DNA from 2 places in the Alkalihalophilus lindianensis genome. Region 1 is predicted to be linked to the other one. Evidence: a T-box and tRNA genes for the amino acid it is inferred to sense, from the RefSeq annotation. Region 1 holds a T-box; the other holds one or more tRNA genes.
The links. The T-box of region 1 lies ahead of serS (serine--tRNA ligase). A T-box ahead of a tRNA ligase gene usually reads a tRNA of that ligase, here a tRNA-Ser.

Region 1 (7,215 bases):
ATGTTACAGAATCAACCTTCGCAGGCTCACCCCAATAATCATCATTTTTCACTAATTTAACCGATGTTCCTGGATTCCACTCTTCGTATTTGAAGAAACCTGTCCCAACAGGATTCTCACTAATAGAAGCACCAGGAGTTTCACCATTAGCTACAGCTTCTTGGTCCGCTTCAATAGAAGGAAGTGAACTAATAGCAAGTCCGTTATGAGCTAAATGAGCAGGAAGTGGAGAGAAAGGATACTCAGTAGTAAGCTCTAGAGTATACTCATCAGTCGCTTCAATGCTTGTTACCATATTAATTAAGAAAGAACGAGGTGAGGCAAGTTCAGGATCTTGAATACGATCAAGGTTTGCTTTCACTACCTCAGCATTTAATTCAGATCCATCATGGAATGTTACGCCTTCACGAATGTAAAATTCCCACGTATTATCATCAATCATTTCCCAATCTTCAGCCAAACCAGGTTCAAGCTCAAGATCTCCGTTCTGTTTAACAATTGTTTCAAAAATGTTTGCAGTCACATTAGTGGACGGCACGTCATTTGCACTTGCCGGATCTAACGATGACGCATCTGATAATGTTGCAATTACTAAATCGCCGCCTTCAGCACCCTCAACCGCTTCAGTATCTTCACCATCTGTATCTCCAGCTGGCTCGCCTGAATTGTCCGGCTCACTCGCACATGCTGCTAGTACAAGAACAAGTACCATTGCAAGCAAGAAAGCGAAAAGTGAATTTTTAGACATCTTCACTTTTAAAACCCCCTTATTTCCCTTTTTGTTTGAACTTTTAAAATTCAATATCACTATAACTTAAATTTCACAATAAAACAATAATTTTTATAAAATTAATAATTCTCCACTTAGTTCACCATTTTATTGTAGGAAAGTATTTTGTTAAGCGTTTTCATTTCCGTATAAATTATTTTAATTTTTAGAATATGAAAAAAATAGACATTATCTCACAAAAATATTTTTAACATTGTAAAAAATTATGTACGTGATATAATAATGCGGTGTAGTATAGTAATAATTTTGTCAAAATTTAAAGCATTTTGAGAAAGGGTGTCTATTATGAGCGAACAGACGATAAATGATGCTATGACAAAAAGTCCTCCCCCGAACCCTCGAGTTCAGAGTATGAAAAACTTCTATAGAAAGCTTCGTAAAAACAAAGCTGCTATGGTCGGTGGAGTCTTAATTTTATTTTTTGTTATTGTAGCGATTATCGGACCATTTTTTGCACCGTATGAACCATCGGTACAAAATCATGTGAACAAACTAGCAACACCATCATCTGAACATTGGTTCGGCACAGACCATCATGGTCGTGATATTTTCAGTCGAATTATTCACGGTATGTCAATCACTTTATACATTGGCCTATTCTCCGTTATTATCGGAACCGTTTTCGGTGTATTTCTTGGATTAATTTCAGGATATTATGGAAAACGCGTTGATGCATTTATCATGCGTTGTATGGATGTATTACTTGCATTCCCAGGTATCTTACTTGCATTAGCAATCGTAAGTGTACTAGGCGGAAGCTTAACAAACGTAATCATAGCTGTCGGAATATTCTCGATTCCAGTCTTTGCACGGATTGTACGTGGTTCTGTACTATCTGTAAGAAAGCTTGAATACATCGATGCTGTTCGTGCTCTAGGAGCGAGTGATGGTCGTATTATTTTTAAACACATTTTACCGAATATTTTATCACCTATTATTGTCCAAGCTACACTGCGCATGGCAACAGCGATCTTAACAGCAAGTGGTCTCTCTTTCTTAGGTATGGGAGCACAACCTCCAACACCTGAATGGGGAGCTATGTTGAGTGCAGGACGAAACTATATGTATGACGCACCTCATGTTGCGTTATTCCCAGGTTTGGCAATTGTTATTGTTGTACTAGCATTTAATATTTTTGGTGACGGATTACGTGATGCACTTGATCCGAAGATGAAAAACTAGAAAAGAGGTGTAGATGATTGTTTACTTATATAGTTAGACGATTAATTCAAACGATCCCTGTTCTTTTTGGTGTTACAATTCTCGTTTTCTCCATGATGCACCTCATTCCTGGTGACCCAGCACAGATTATTGCCGGGGAAAGTGCATCTGAAGCTCAAGTAGATCAAATGCGTGAGCGATTAGGTTTAAATGACCCACTTCCAAAACAGTATTTTAATTATATTGGAAATGCGATTCAAGGTGACTTAGGAAACTCGATTCGCAGTGGTCGTGAAGTAACTCAAGAAATTAGCGGTAGGTTTTGGGTAACGATTGAGCTTGCCATTTATAGTACGATTTTAAGTGTATTTATTGGTTTAATTGCAGGAATTATTTCTGCAACAAGACATTACACATTCTTAGATACAATGATTATGATTGTTGCTCTATTTGGACTTTCAATGCCTAACTTCTGGCTTGGTTTAATGTTAATTCAGTATTTCGCAATTGAATGGCGAATATTCTTACCTTCGGGTTGGGGAACCTGGCAGCAAGCTGTGTTACCAGTTATAACCCTTGGTACAGCAGGTGCTGCAATCGTAGCACGTATGACTCGTTCAAGTATGTTAGAAGTAATTGGACAAGATTATATCCGTACTGCACGTGCTAAAGGGGTAAAAGAGCGCGTTGTTATTTACCGACATGCTCTTAAAAATGCACTAATTCCAGTTGTAACTGTTGTTGGTTTACAATTTGGTGTATTACTAGGTGGTACTGTTCTAACTGAGACTGTATTTGCTATTAACGGAATGGGACGCTTAATCATTGATGCCATTCGTGCTCGTGACTTCCCTATCGTTCAAGGTACTGTTCTTGTTATTTCATTATTGTTCGTTCTTGTTAACTTACTCGTAGATATTTCTTATCGCTTCTTAAACAAGCGTATTGACCTTGATTAAGACTCACTTATTAATGAGGGGTGTGAAAAAAATTGACTACTAATGAATCCATTATTCAAGTGCGTGACTTGCGTACATCATTTTTCATGGAGCATTCTGAAGTGAAGGCTGTTGATGGTGTTACATTTGATGTACCAAAAGGAAAAACGCTTGGCATTGTTGGGGAATCAGGTTCAGGTAAAAGTATTACCTCGCTTTCGATTCTTCGTTTAATCCAAAAACCAGGTAAAGTGGTCGGTGGAGAAATCCTGTTTAAGGGAGAAGATCTTCTTTCTAAAACAGAAGCGCAAATGCGTAAAATTCGCGGAAATGAAATCTCAATGATTTTCCAAGAACCAATGACTTCTTTAAACCCTGTTTATACAGTAGGGCAGCAAATCGGTGAATCATTCCAAATCCATGAGGGTCTTGGAAAGAGAAAAGCAATTGAGCGTTCGATTGAGATGCTTAAGCTAGTTGGTATTCCTTCACCAGAAAAACGCGTACACCAATATCCATATGAACTATCTGGTGGAATGCGTCAGCGGGTCATGATTGCTATGGCTCTTGCTTGTAATCCTGAACTTCTTATTGCCGATGAGCCTACTACTGCTCTTGATGTAACGATTCAAGCACAAATTCTTGAATTGATGAAAGATCTTCAAGATCGTTTAGGTATGTCCATCATTATGATTACACATGACCTTGGTGTTGTTGCTGAGACATGTGATTATGTAGCCGTTATGTATTGCGGTAAAGTGGTTGAATATGCAAGCATCAACGATCTATTCAAAAATCCACGTCACCCATATACAGTTGGTCTTCTTAAATCTCTACCCCGTCATGATATCGATGTGGATGGAGAAGAGTTGTCTGTTATTAAAGGATCTGTACCAAGTCCTGCAGATATGCCAAAAGGCTGTAGATTCGCTCCGCGTTGTCCATTTGCTAGTGACATCTGCCGCGAGCGTTTACCTGATCTTGAGGAAGATGAAAATGGAAACCAAATCCGTTGCTGGATCTATTCAGATGAGTGGGATGGGGACCCGGAGGTGAACGTGTATGAAGAAAGAACTTCTTAAAGTTAATGACTTAAAGCAATACTTCCCTATTAAAGGTGGGTTGCTTGGTCGTACTGTTAATCACGTTAAAGCTGTAGATGGTGTATCATTTACTATTTATGAAGGTGAAACAGTAAGTATTGTAGGGGAATCAGGCTGTGGTAAGTCGACAACAGGTCGTGCTATTCTTCGTCTTGATGAGCCTACTGATGGTACAGTGGAATTTGACGGCGAGGACCTCCTTGGTCTTAATAAGGCACAGATGCGTAAAAAGCGTAAAGATTTACAGATCATTTTCCAAGATCCTTACGCTTCAATCAACCCACGTCAAACCGTTCGTCAAGTTTTAGAAGAAGCAATGGAAATTCAAAATGTGATCCCACGTAATAAACGTGCAGATCGTATAAAAGAATTAATGGAAACAGTTGGTCTCGGTGCTCACCAAGCAGATCGCTTTCCCCATGAATTCAGTGGTGGACAACGTCAACGTATCGGAATTGCACGTGCACTATCTGTAGACCCTAAGCTTATTATTTGTGATGAAGCCGTATCGGCCCTTGATGTATCGATTCAAGCACAGGTAATTAACTTATTAAAACGACTACAGCGCGAATTCCAGTTAACATACTTGTTCATCTCCCACGATCTTGGGGTTGTTCGTCATATCTCTGATCGTGTAATCGTTATGTACCTTGGACGTATTGTTGAAATCGGTGATAAAAAATCATTATTTGATAATCCTCAGCATCCATATACAAAAGCATTATTATCAGCGATTCCTGTACCAGATCCTGAGCGTAAGAAGGAACGTATTATCTTAAAAGGTGACGTCCCCTCTCCAATTGACCCTCCTACTGGATGTCGTTTCCACACTCGTTGCCCGTTTGCATCGGAAAAGTGTAAAACAGACACTCCTGAGTTACGTTCTGCTGACTATATGAAAGAAGGTCATCAGGCAGCATGTCACTACATGGAAGAGATTGCTTCAGGAGAACGCAAACCAAATTACGTATAAAAACAACCCCTTATAGCAACCGCTATAAGGGGTTTTGTCTATTAACCAATTTTCTCAATGTTACCCATATAAGGACGAAGCACTTTAGGAATCTCAATTGATCCGTCAGCTTGTTGGTAATTCTCTAGGATTGCTGCCACTGTACGGCCGACTGCAAGGCCTGATCCGTTTAAAGTATGAACAAATTCTGCCTTGGATTTTGTGTCACGACGGAACTTGATATTCGCACGACGTGCTTGGAAATCTTCAAAATTACTGCAAGAAGAAATTTCACGATAAGAATCATAGCTTGGAATCCATACTTCTATATCGTATTTTTTCGCTGCAGTGAACCCTAAGTCTGCTGTACACATACTCATTACACGATAAGGCAGTTCAAGTAATTGAAGTACTTTCTCTGCATGTCCCGTTAAATTCTCAAGCTCAGCGTAAGAGTCTTCTGGCTTTACAAAGCGCACAAGTTCTACTTTATTGAATTGGTGTTGACGAATCAATCCACGCGTATCACGTCCTGCTGAACCTGCTTCTGAGCGGAAACAAGCGCTAAAAGCTGTATAAGCAATCGGTAGTTGTTCTCCTTGTAAAATCTCATCACGATGCATGTTTGTAACAGGTACCTCTGCGGTTGGAATTAAGAAATAATCTTCCTCACGAATCTTAAATGCATCTTCTTCAAACTTCGGAAGTTGCCCTGTCCCTGTCATGCTTGTACGGTTCACCATATAAGGTGGTAGCACTTCTTCATAGCCATGCTCATCTTGATGGAGGTCCATCATAAAGTTCATTAATGCACGCTCAAGACGAGCTCCTAGACCTTTATAAAAGACAAAACGACTACCTGTGACCTTTGAAGCACGTTCAAAATCAAGAATTCCTAGATCTGTTGCTAGATCCCAATGTGGTTTTGGTTCAAAGTCAAATGAGCGTACCTCTCCCCAATTACGAATTTTTAGATTATCATCTTCTGTTTCACCGATTGGCGTTGACTCATGTGGCACATTTGGAATCGTAAGAAGTAAGTCATCAAGCTCCGTTTCAATTGTACGTAGCTCTTCATCTAGTTGCTTCACTCGCTCAGATACTTCTCTCGTTTCTTTAATAAGGTGATCTGCATCCTTTTTCTCGCGTTTAAGCTGAGCTACCTCTTGTGAAACTTGGTTACGTCTGCTTTTTAATTCTTCCACCTCTACAATAATCGCACGACGCTTCTCATCTAAATCACCAAAACGATCAAGACCCGAGATATCCTCGCCGCGTGTCGCTAACTTTTCCTTAATTTCAGCAAAATCATTTCTAAGTCGTTTTACGTCTAACATGTATATTCCTCCTTCATATGTCCTTAATTAATCCAAACAAAAAAGCACCCTCATCCATTCTCCACTCAAGAAGAAGGGACGAGAGCACCCGCGATACCACCCTTGTTGCCTATATGAAACATATAGACCACTCTAGATACATAACGGGTATCTAACCGGAACGATTTAAGCTCACGCCTCACCATTCACTCAAGGGTGGATTCTATAAAAGGCTACACTGACTCGCACCTACCGTCAGCTCTCTAAAGTGACCATCTTATATACTATTCCCTATCAACGCATTGTCTGTTATACAGATTTTACACCTTCTAGCTTAGCTTGTGCAACCATCTTCACAAAATACTGATGAAAACGATGGTCATCAGTTAATTCCGGATGGAAAGAACATGCTAGAAAGCGACCTTCTCTTGCTGCAACAATCTCATCATTGAACTTTGAAATGATCTCTACATTCTCGCCAACTTCTTTAATAAGCGGAGCACGAATGAAGACAGCTCTCACATCATCCCCAACATCAGTCACCATCAGATCAGCTTCAAAGCTCTCACGTTGACGTCCAAAAGCATTACGCTCTACCGTCATATTCATTAGAGAAAGGTGACCTTCATTTTGGCCAACAATGTCTTTTGCCATTAAAATAAGACCTGCACATGTACCGAAGACGGGCTTTCCTGATGCTGCAAAGGCTTTAAGCGGCTCAAGGAATTCGTATTTATCAATAAGTCGTCTCATTGTTGTGCTTTCACCACCAGGTAAAACAAGACCGTCTAACTCACTTAGTTGTTCAATCTTCTTAACGACGATCACTTCTACATCCGGTGCTTGTAGACAAGTAACATGTTCACGTACAGCGCCTTGTAAGGCCAATACTCCTACTTTAACCATCACGTTGTTTCCTTTCTATATCAAAAACTTAGTGCTCTCTTACCAACCA
Region 2 (8,869 bases), on a different contig from region 1:
TACTACGTCTCAGCAGAAGAACCTGAGATAGAGGAAACTGAGGTTGAGGAAATACCTGCAGAAGAATTAGAAGAAGAAGCTCAAGAAGTTGAAGAAGACTTACCAGATTCAGTAACGGTTGAAACAGTTAATGTCTACTCCATGACATTGGTAATTTCACAAGGGACAAGTTCTCATGATGTTGCGAATCAATTAGAACAAGCTAACATTATTGATAGCGCGAGTGAGTTCCTACGATACCTTGATCGCAATAACTTAGCTGAGAAAGTTCGTGCTGGAGAATTTGACGTGAACAGTGCAATGAGTTACCAAGATCTCGCGAACCGCATCACGTAAAAAAAGCTTGCTACATCACTGTAGCAAGCTTTTTTCATTTATTCATCCTCTATTTCTTCAAGAATCGGCTCATCCGCTTTAATGGGACCATTGCGCTCTTCTTTTAAATCAAAATACTCATCAAGCATCTTCTTACCAATACTTTGAGCAAAGTTAGCTCGATTATCAACTTTAGTAAACGGCACGATGATCGCAAAGGCAACCTCAGGATTATCATAAGGTGCATAGCCAACGAGGATCTGGTTGTTTCCATCAACACTGTGACGATTGGCACCTTGACCTACAGCTACTTTAACTTGAGCTGTACCTGTTTTCCCAGCTGGATTGTAGGACGCATTTCCAAACGTTCCAGCTGCAGTCCCTTGTGATCCGTTCATCACTTGATAAAAACCTTGTTGAACGCGATTAAGATCCGCATCAGACATATCTACTCGGTTTAGGATGGTCGGCTCAAACTTATGCAAAATTGCACCAGGTTCATCAGCCGATACACTTGGCTCTCTTATTTCAGAGACTAAACGTGGCTTGACTCGATAGCCATCATTTGCAATCGTTGATACATATTGAACAAGTTGCAACGGTGTATAGGTATCATACTGCCCAATCATTAAATCGAGTAAGTTACCCGGCTGTGTTCGCCCACCTTGCAAACCAGTTGAGCTGCCCGGTAGATCAATTCCTGTATCAGCGCCTAGTCCAAACTGACTAAATAGATAGCGTGATTGATCATATGCTTCCATAATTTTTTGATTATCGAAACTTCTGCTACTACCATAGTTATACCCCATCATGCGCATCGCAATTTCAAACATGTAAACGTTTGAAGACCTCTCAAGAGCTTTAATATCATTTACATACCCCATACGTGTATAAGAACGCTTTATAGGCGTACCTGGAAGATCGATCGGTCGATCATACAGCGTTTGCCCATGGCTTATTACACCTGTTTGATAACCAGCTAATACCGAAGCTCCCTTTACAGAAGAGCCCATCTCAAACGCATTGGTTACATTCCCAATCTGATGATCTGCTTTACCATTTCGATAACCTGACATGGCAAGAATATCACCCGTCTGCGGGTCCATCATGACTGCATAGGCCGTACGTTCATTTAAAAAATCATTTCTTTTACTGTTTATTTCTTCAGAGATAATCTCATCAAGCTTTTGTTGCATTTCCATATCAAGCGTCAAGACGAGGTCGTTTCCACGTTGGCCGGGCTGTTCATTTACAGAACGCTCAACTTCGCCACCAGTGGACGTGGTAATACTTTCCATTACTGCTTTTTGGCCACGCAATACGTCCTCATATTCTGTTTCTAAATAGCTTGTTCCAACAATATCGGAGCGGTCATAACCTCTTGATAAAAAATAATCAAGTTGCTCGCGTGGAATCGATCCAGTTGAACCAAATATCGTTCTAAACGCTTCTCCGTACACATAGTTACGGCGTGAATCACGTAAAATATCAATGCCTGGCAATTGATCTAAGTTTTCACTAATAATATTCGCTTCTTCATCTGTAATTCCGCGTTTAATTCGTTGCGGAGTGTTTGCATACCCTCGTGACATCTCCCTAAAAATCGCCATGACACGTTCATCTTGTTCTGAAATTTCTGCTAAATGTTCTTCTGTAATGCGTTCTATTTCTAATTGATACTGCTCAGACTGACTTTCTAACTGACTTCTTTCTTCTTGGGTTACTAACTCAAAGCGTCTTTCTCTATCTTGAAGCAATAACCAAAAGTCTTTACGATCACGTTCGGTGATCCGACTCGTATCAACTTCAATTAATTCAGATAAGTCTCTTGCTACTTCAAGCATCGTTTCAGAGGATGTCCCTCTAGAAGGATTCGTATATGTAACAGATAGTTCTAATTGATTGTCTACAACTGTATGACCGTAACGATCAAGCATCAACCCACGAGGTGCATCGATTCTAGCTGTTGTTTGGCTTGTCCGGTCTATTATTTTTTCAAAATCTTCCCCTTGTACAATTTGCACCATGCCAAGTCGTAAGATCAAAGCTGAAAAAAGAATGAAAACGGCAAAGAATAGCATATTGAGTCTCGCTGGAACATGTCCTTTTTTCTTCAGTTTATTTTTCCCCATACACAAATCCCCTCTTAACTTATGTGTATACATGACAATAGACACCTAAGTAGGTGTCTAATTCTCACTTTAAAATATATACCCGCGTATGCCGTTGCTTCAGTTGTTTCATGAACCTACTTCAGTAGGTGGGTGTTCGCAGAAATAGTTTCAGCGTCCAGAACAAGCTGGCTTGCTGTTACCACTTCGATGTAGAACTCCCTTTTAAAACACAAGGTTCGAAACAATAAGAAGCTCACTAACACGGCAGGCAATCTGTTTTTTAAGTTAAGCTCATTATATCATAATGAAGTAGCTTGTCAAAAGAATTGAACATCAATTCACGATGTCGACACATTAAACTGTCGTCCCACCTGTGCTGCCTCCATCGCCATTTTTCTGACGTGCAAAACTGTAACTTTCTCCCCCATTTGGTTTTGAAAAACGTACATGTCGCACGAAGAAATAAATAAGGAAATGGCCAATACCAAGAATCATTAATACAACAGGTATGCTCTTTTCCTCAGGGAACAAAAGGATTGCTACAATGAATGTTAGTACAGATACAATCCGACCACTATTTAAAAACACTTCACGTACGACGATGTATTCAATTCTCATCTCCGCTGCCTTCCACCCTTTTCCGATCACATCATACGTAAGTGAAATATACGGAACTAATAACATTGGATAAGCAATCGAAATTACCACTCCATACATAATTAATTTCGCAAACGAAATATCAAAGACAATAAGGTATATGGCCGCATATAAAATGGAGCCCCCAATTAAAATCGCTTTTTTTCTAAAGCTTGGTTTAATCAGGCGTGTAGCAGCATAATAGGCGATAAATTGTACAGCAGAAGCTATCAGTCCATAGGTGCCAATTGCCAGCTCGCTTCCTGTTACAATATATACCCAGACCACAATGACGAATAGAAACGTACCTTCACGCAACCCTTGAAAGAAATGGGCATGTAAGATATGCCTCCAATTCGGATTCTTCTTTCGTTCAGCTAAAATTCTTCTAAAGAAGAATTTCCCTTCTGCTGCTCGTCGTTTTAATAAAAAGCTCATTAAAACAGCAACAACAAACAGACTTAATGAAATCCCAAAGATGACCGAGTATCCCGTGAATTTCTCCATTCTCGTAATAATATAACCAGAGACAATCGGCCCAATCATCCCAGCAAATGATGTTAGGAGTCCCAGAAATCCATTGAAGAAATCACGTGTTTCTGGCTCAGTAATTTCAAACGTTAAGACATTAAAAGCTAACCAATAAAAACCAAATCCAATTCCAAGTAAAGCCCCTAGAATGATTAAGTAATGGTTTGCTACATCTCCTAATAATAAGACTGTTGTATAAAAACCAGATAATGAGATAACCCCAAGCCGCAGCACGATCACACGGTCAATTTTCTTAGCCCACCTCCCCGCTAAAATAAACGTCAAAGGCTGAAAAATGACGGCTGTTAAATTGTAGAGAGCTAAGTCAATAAATTCCCCTGATTGCTTCCACAAATAGACGTTCACGAACGTGTTTGATAGCGCAATACTCAGTGCATACAATCCTCCTATTGTGAGGAGAAGGACCAAATCCCTTGTAACTTCTATATCGCCGATCAATTTCTGAATTACGGACTTCTTCACCGACTCCACCACCTTACTCAGTAGTGTGTCTTAACAAAAATCCGTTATGCAGATAAAAGTGGAAATGGCTGTTTAGCTGCGTCATTTTCAGGCTTAAAGTGGCTTGGCGCTCTTTGCCAAACAGTTTTAGAATGAAAAGACCTCGAACAGTTAGCCATTGAAGCTAGAAAGATAAACGCGGAAATGGCTGTTTAGCTAAAATGGTGTTATGTGCGGATTTCCATGTGTTATGTGCGTAAATGTTCATATATGTGCGGCGTTGATCGATTTATGGGCGGATTCTTAATTATAGGAGCGAAAAACGATTTATATGTGCGAAGGCCTGTTACATGTGCGAATTCCTGATAATATGTGCGAAGGCCTGTTATATGTGCGAACCTGACACTCTCGCACCCCCACCCTTCATAAAATAAAAAGCAAAGCCACTGGGGCTTTGCTTTATGAATCATTATTTAGCTTCTTCGTAACGCTTTGCAACTTCGTCCCATTTAACTACATTCCAGAATGCGTTAATGTAGTCAGGGCGACGGTTTTGATAGTTAAGGTAGTAAGCATGCTCCCAAACGTCAAGTCCTAGGATTGGTGTTTTACCTTCCATTAGTGGAGTATCTTGGTTTGGAGTACTTGTGATAGCAAGTTTTCCGCCATCAACGATTAACCATGCCCAACCAGATCCAAAACGGCTAGCACCTGCATCTGCAAACTTTTCTTTGAATGCTTCAAAGCTACCGAATTCTTCGTTGATTGCATTAGCTAATTCGCCAGTTGGTGTGCCTCCACCATTCGGGCAAAGGATTTGCCAGAAGAATGTGTGGTTAGCATGTCCGCCACCGTTGTTACGTACTGCACCACGAATGTCTTCAGGTACTGCATCAAGGTTACTTACAAGCTCTTCAATGCTTTTACCTTGAAGGTCATCATGTCCTTCAAGAGCTGCGTTAAGCTTTGTTACGTAAGTGTTGTGATGCTTCCCGTGGTGGATATTCATTGTTTGCTCATCAATATGAGGTTCTAGAGCATTTGCTGCGTAAGGTAATTGTGGTAATTCGTAAGCCATTTCAAAATCTCCTCCTTATAATGAATACAATTGTAACTTGGGACGTTCTTTTCCCAAAAGGCCAACGACTTAATCAACATGAATGTTTCCTAAGTCTGTCCGTCTCCTACATTACCAAAATCTTCACTTTCTTGCAATAAAAAAGACTTGTCGAATCACAAATACCGTGACATTTATACGATACCCTACATGCCTAATAATAAACGAGAGATTCATAAAAGTTCCACTTGTCCCATATGATGAATTAACTCGTTTAAAAGGAGGCTATTATGTCTTGGTTAGAAGCGTTATTCATTGGCTTTATACAAGGGATTTCGGAGTTTTTACCGATCTCAAGTAGTGCTCATCTTGTTATTTTTGAGAAGTTACTACACATAAATACAGGCGATGTCGATTTAACTTTTGAAGTTTTTTTACATTTAGCATCTCTTCTAGCTGTGCTTTTATATTTTAAAGAGGATTTATTGAACCTCGTTAAGGGTTCCCTTTCATACATTATTAAAAAAGACGTAAACCAGGCGGGTCATTTTCGTTTTGTAAGCTTAATGCTTGTTTCAACTGTTATTACCATGGTCGTTGGAAAATTACTTGAAGAGTGGCTTGCTGAGTCAATTACCAATACAGCGACGATTGGTGCGGCTCTAATCATTACAGGTATCTTTTTAATTTTAATTGAGCACGGGGTCTCACAAGGGATGCGTGGACCAAGTGAAATGACGTGGAAACATGCGATCTTTATTGGACTAGGGCAAGCTCTCGCGGTTATTCCAGGTATCTCTCGTGCTGGTAGTACCCTCGTTGCAGCATTATGGTGCGGCTTAAGTAAAGAAACAGCATTACGTTATTCCTTTTTACTTTCAATCCCAATCATCACTGGAATTACGCTCTTAAAACTGCCTGAGCTTATCGGACAATTTTCACATGGTATAAATAATGAATTATGGATTGCCTTTATCTCTTCTTTTCTCTTTGCTCTTATTGGAATCAAATGGCTTATTTCAATGGTCCAACAAGCTAAGCTAAGCTATTTTGCCGTTTACTGTGTTTCCCTCGGATTAGTCACTTGGATCTTTTTAACGTAACAAAAAGGCAGCTGAATATCAGCTGCCTTTTTTTATGTACTCAATCATTAAGTTCAATATGGCGGAGGAAGAGGGATTCGAACCCCCGCGCGGTTTAACCCGCCTGTCGGTTTTCAAGACCGATCCCTTCAGCCGGACTTGGGTATTCCTCCGCAAAGAAAAAGTATGGTGGACCCTGTAGGACTCGAACCTACGACCGATCGGTTATGAGCCGAGTGCTCTAACCAACTGAGCTAAGGGTCCTCATATGGGGCGACTGATGGGAATTGAACCCACGAATGCCGGAATCACAATCCGGTGCGTTAACCACTTCGCCACAATCGCCATATGTAAAGATGTAAAGATGTAATTCTTAAAAAAATAGCGGCGGAGGGAGTCGAACCCACGACCTCACGGGTATGAACCGTACGCTCTAGCCAGCTGAGCTACACCGCCAAATATGGCTCCACAGGTAGGACTCGAACCTACGACCGATCGGTTAACAGCCGATTGCTCTACCACTGAGCTACTGTGGAATATTAAAGACAAGAATTATATTACCAATCTACTGCGATTAAGTCAATAGATTTTCTTAAATTTTTATTTGTTTCTTAGAATTTTTTCTTTTTGTCCTACTTGCTTGTCTATTATAGCACGAACTAAAAAAAAGAGCAGTGAAAATACTCACTGCTCTTTCCCATTATTAGCGTATTTCTCCAATCACTGCTTCTGCAATATTTACAGAGTGATCACCGATACGCTCTAAGTTACTAACAATATCAACAAAGACAATACCAGCTCCACCAGAACATCTTCCTTCGTTTACACGTTGGATATGCTGCTTACGTAGTTTACGCTCCATCTTGTCAATCAGGTCTTCCTTTTCAAGAACAGAACGAGCCTTATCCGTATCACCTAGGTCTAGTGACGAAATCGCTTCTTGTAACGTCGAAATGGTCAATTCAAACATTTCATTTAAATCACTTAATGCCGTATCAGACATCACGACTTTTTGTGTTTTTTGATAATCTTTCAATTCCACAATATTTTCTATATGGTCACCAATACGTTCAATGTCACGAACGGTATCCATCAGCATAGAATGCATTTTTGAATCCTGATCAGATAGCGAACGGGAGGAGATTTGAATTAAGTATTCTGTAATTTTTCTATCTAGATTGTTAATCGCACTCTCAAATTGAGTAGCCATTTCAGCGTGACGCTTTTGTCCATTTTCTAAATACTGACTGACTTCAATTAACCCTTTCTCAGAAAAATCGGCCATGCGTAGCACTTCTTGTTTCGCTTGTCCAAGTGCAATAGCAGGTGATCTTCCGATAAAGCGTGGATCTAAATGCTTTGCTTTGTATTCGATGTTGTATTCATCACCAGGTACAAGCTTTGTAACGATCACTGCAAGTAATGCAACAAATGGTAACTGAATCAACGTATTGGAAACGTTAAAAATACCATGAGCAAATGCAATCGTCATTGGTCGGTTCAATCCTAATTCTAGTGCCAAGAAGCTCACCAGGCTTAAGAAGAAAGGTAAAACAATCAAAACGATAATCGTACCAATCAAGTTAAAAATTACATGCGTTAACGCCGCGCGTTTTGCTGCAACAGACGCCCCAATAGCAGCTAGAATGGCTGTTATCGTTGTCCCAATGTTATCACCAAATAATACAGGCAGAGCTGCATCTAATGTCATTGCACCTTGATCGTACAGTTGTTGTAACAACCCAATTGATGCACTTGAGCTTTGAACGGATACAGTAAAGATTGTACCAATTAACACCCCAAGCAATGGGTTATCTGCCATTTGCACCGTTAAATCTGCAAAAGCTTGAAGATCACGTAACGGCTTTAATCCTTCTCCCATTAAGTCAAGCCCGTAAAACAAGGCACCAAATCCAAATATAACTTGGCCGTAATTGTTTACTTTCTTTTGCTTAATAAAGAAAATTAAAGCTGCCCCAACTGCGATAATTGGTAGAGCATAGGCTGAGATTTTAATTCCAATAATGAACGCTGTTACCGTCGTTCCAATATTGGCACCCATAATGACGCCGATTGCTTGTTTTAATGTCATAAATCCAGCATTTACAAGGCCAATCGTTAAAACAGTCGTTCCGGTACTCGTTTGTAGTAACACGGTTACAAACAAACCAGCAAAAACACCCATAACAGGGTTCGTAGTAAACTTGTCCAATAAGTCGCGCAGTCTCTCCCCTGCTACTTTTTGAAGACCGTCCCCCATGAATTTAATACCGAAAAGGAAAATTCCAAGGCCTCCAAAAAACATGAACAAAAGTGTCTGTAAATCCACTTAATCTCATCCCCTCATTTAGAAAGTCAGTCTTATTTAATTTTTCGACTTTCGACAAACCTCAACAATGACACCCTGTCTATTATTAAGCATTTATGAACGTTTTGTAAATATGAATTTTGATTTTTTTTCTGAACTTCCCCATCTAACGAAAATTATAGCTGTTCACTGATTTGAAACTTGTTGAATGTAGCAGTTTTCGTTAAAATATGGAGTGGTGTGAGAGGAGATTATTTATGAACGGCCTTCAATTTTTTTATAAGAGTTTTTATGACAAGAAAGTATTAGCTTATAGCAGATTCCAACCGATTACTAAAGCCATCTTTCATGTATTAGCAGTTAT

Region 2: it encodes a tRNA-Ser, which carries the amino acid that the T-box ahead of serS (serine--tRNA ligase) is inferred to sense. The anticodon was not compared.

Annotation. Positions count from the first base shown of each region.
Region 1 covers NZ_JAWJBA010000015.1:5,610-12,824, forward strand. Annotated here, with positions in the region: gene RYX56_RS20860 (glutathione ABC transporter substrate-binding protein) at 1-754, opposite strand, end outside; gene nikC (nickel transporter permease) at 1,076-1,972, shown strand; gene nikB (nickel ABC transporter permease) at 1,990-2,910, shown strand; gene RYX56_RS20875 (ABC transporter ATP-binding protein) at 2,997-3,971, shown strand; gene RYX56_RS20880 (ABC transporter ATP-binding protein) at 3,952-4,965, shown strand; gene serS (serine--tRNA ligase) at 5,007-6,281, opposite strand; T-box leader at 6,353-6,567, opposite strand; gene pdxT (pyridoxal 5'-phosphate synthase glutaminase subunit PdxT) at 6,570-7,166, opposite strand; partial or broken gene RYX56_RS20895 (hypothetical protein) at 7,206-7,215, opposite strand, start outside.
Region 2 covers NZ_JAWJBA010000001.1:375,215-384,083, reverse strand. Annotated here, with positions in the region: gene RYX56_RS02165 (hypothetical protein) at 1-336, shown strand, start outside; gene RYX56_RS02160 (penicillin-binding transpeptidase domain-containing protein) at 375-2,447, opposite strand; RNA gene ssrS (6S RNA) at 2,523-2,703, opposite strand; gene RYX56_RS02150 (MFS transporter) at 2,784-4,079, opposite strand; gene RYX56_RS02145 (superoxide dismutase) at 4,528-5,136, opposite strand; gene uppP (undecaprenyl-diphosphatase UppP) at 5,406-6,218, shown strand; tRNA gene RYX56_RS02135 (tRNA-Ser) at 6,278-6,370, opposite strand; tRNA gene RYX56_RS02130 (tRNA-Ile) at 6,385-6,461, opposite strand; tRNA gene RYX56_RS02125 (tRNA-His) at 6,467-6,542, opposite strand; tRNA gene RYX56_RS02120 (tRNA-Met) at 6,580-6,653, opposite strand; tRNA gene RYX56_RS02115 (tRNA-Asn) at 6,659-6,733, opposite strand; gene RYX56_RS02110 (Na/Pi cotransporter family protein) at 6,901-8,526, opposite strand; gene RYX56_RS02105 (DUF1189 domain-containing protein) at 8,763-8,869, shown strand, end outside.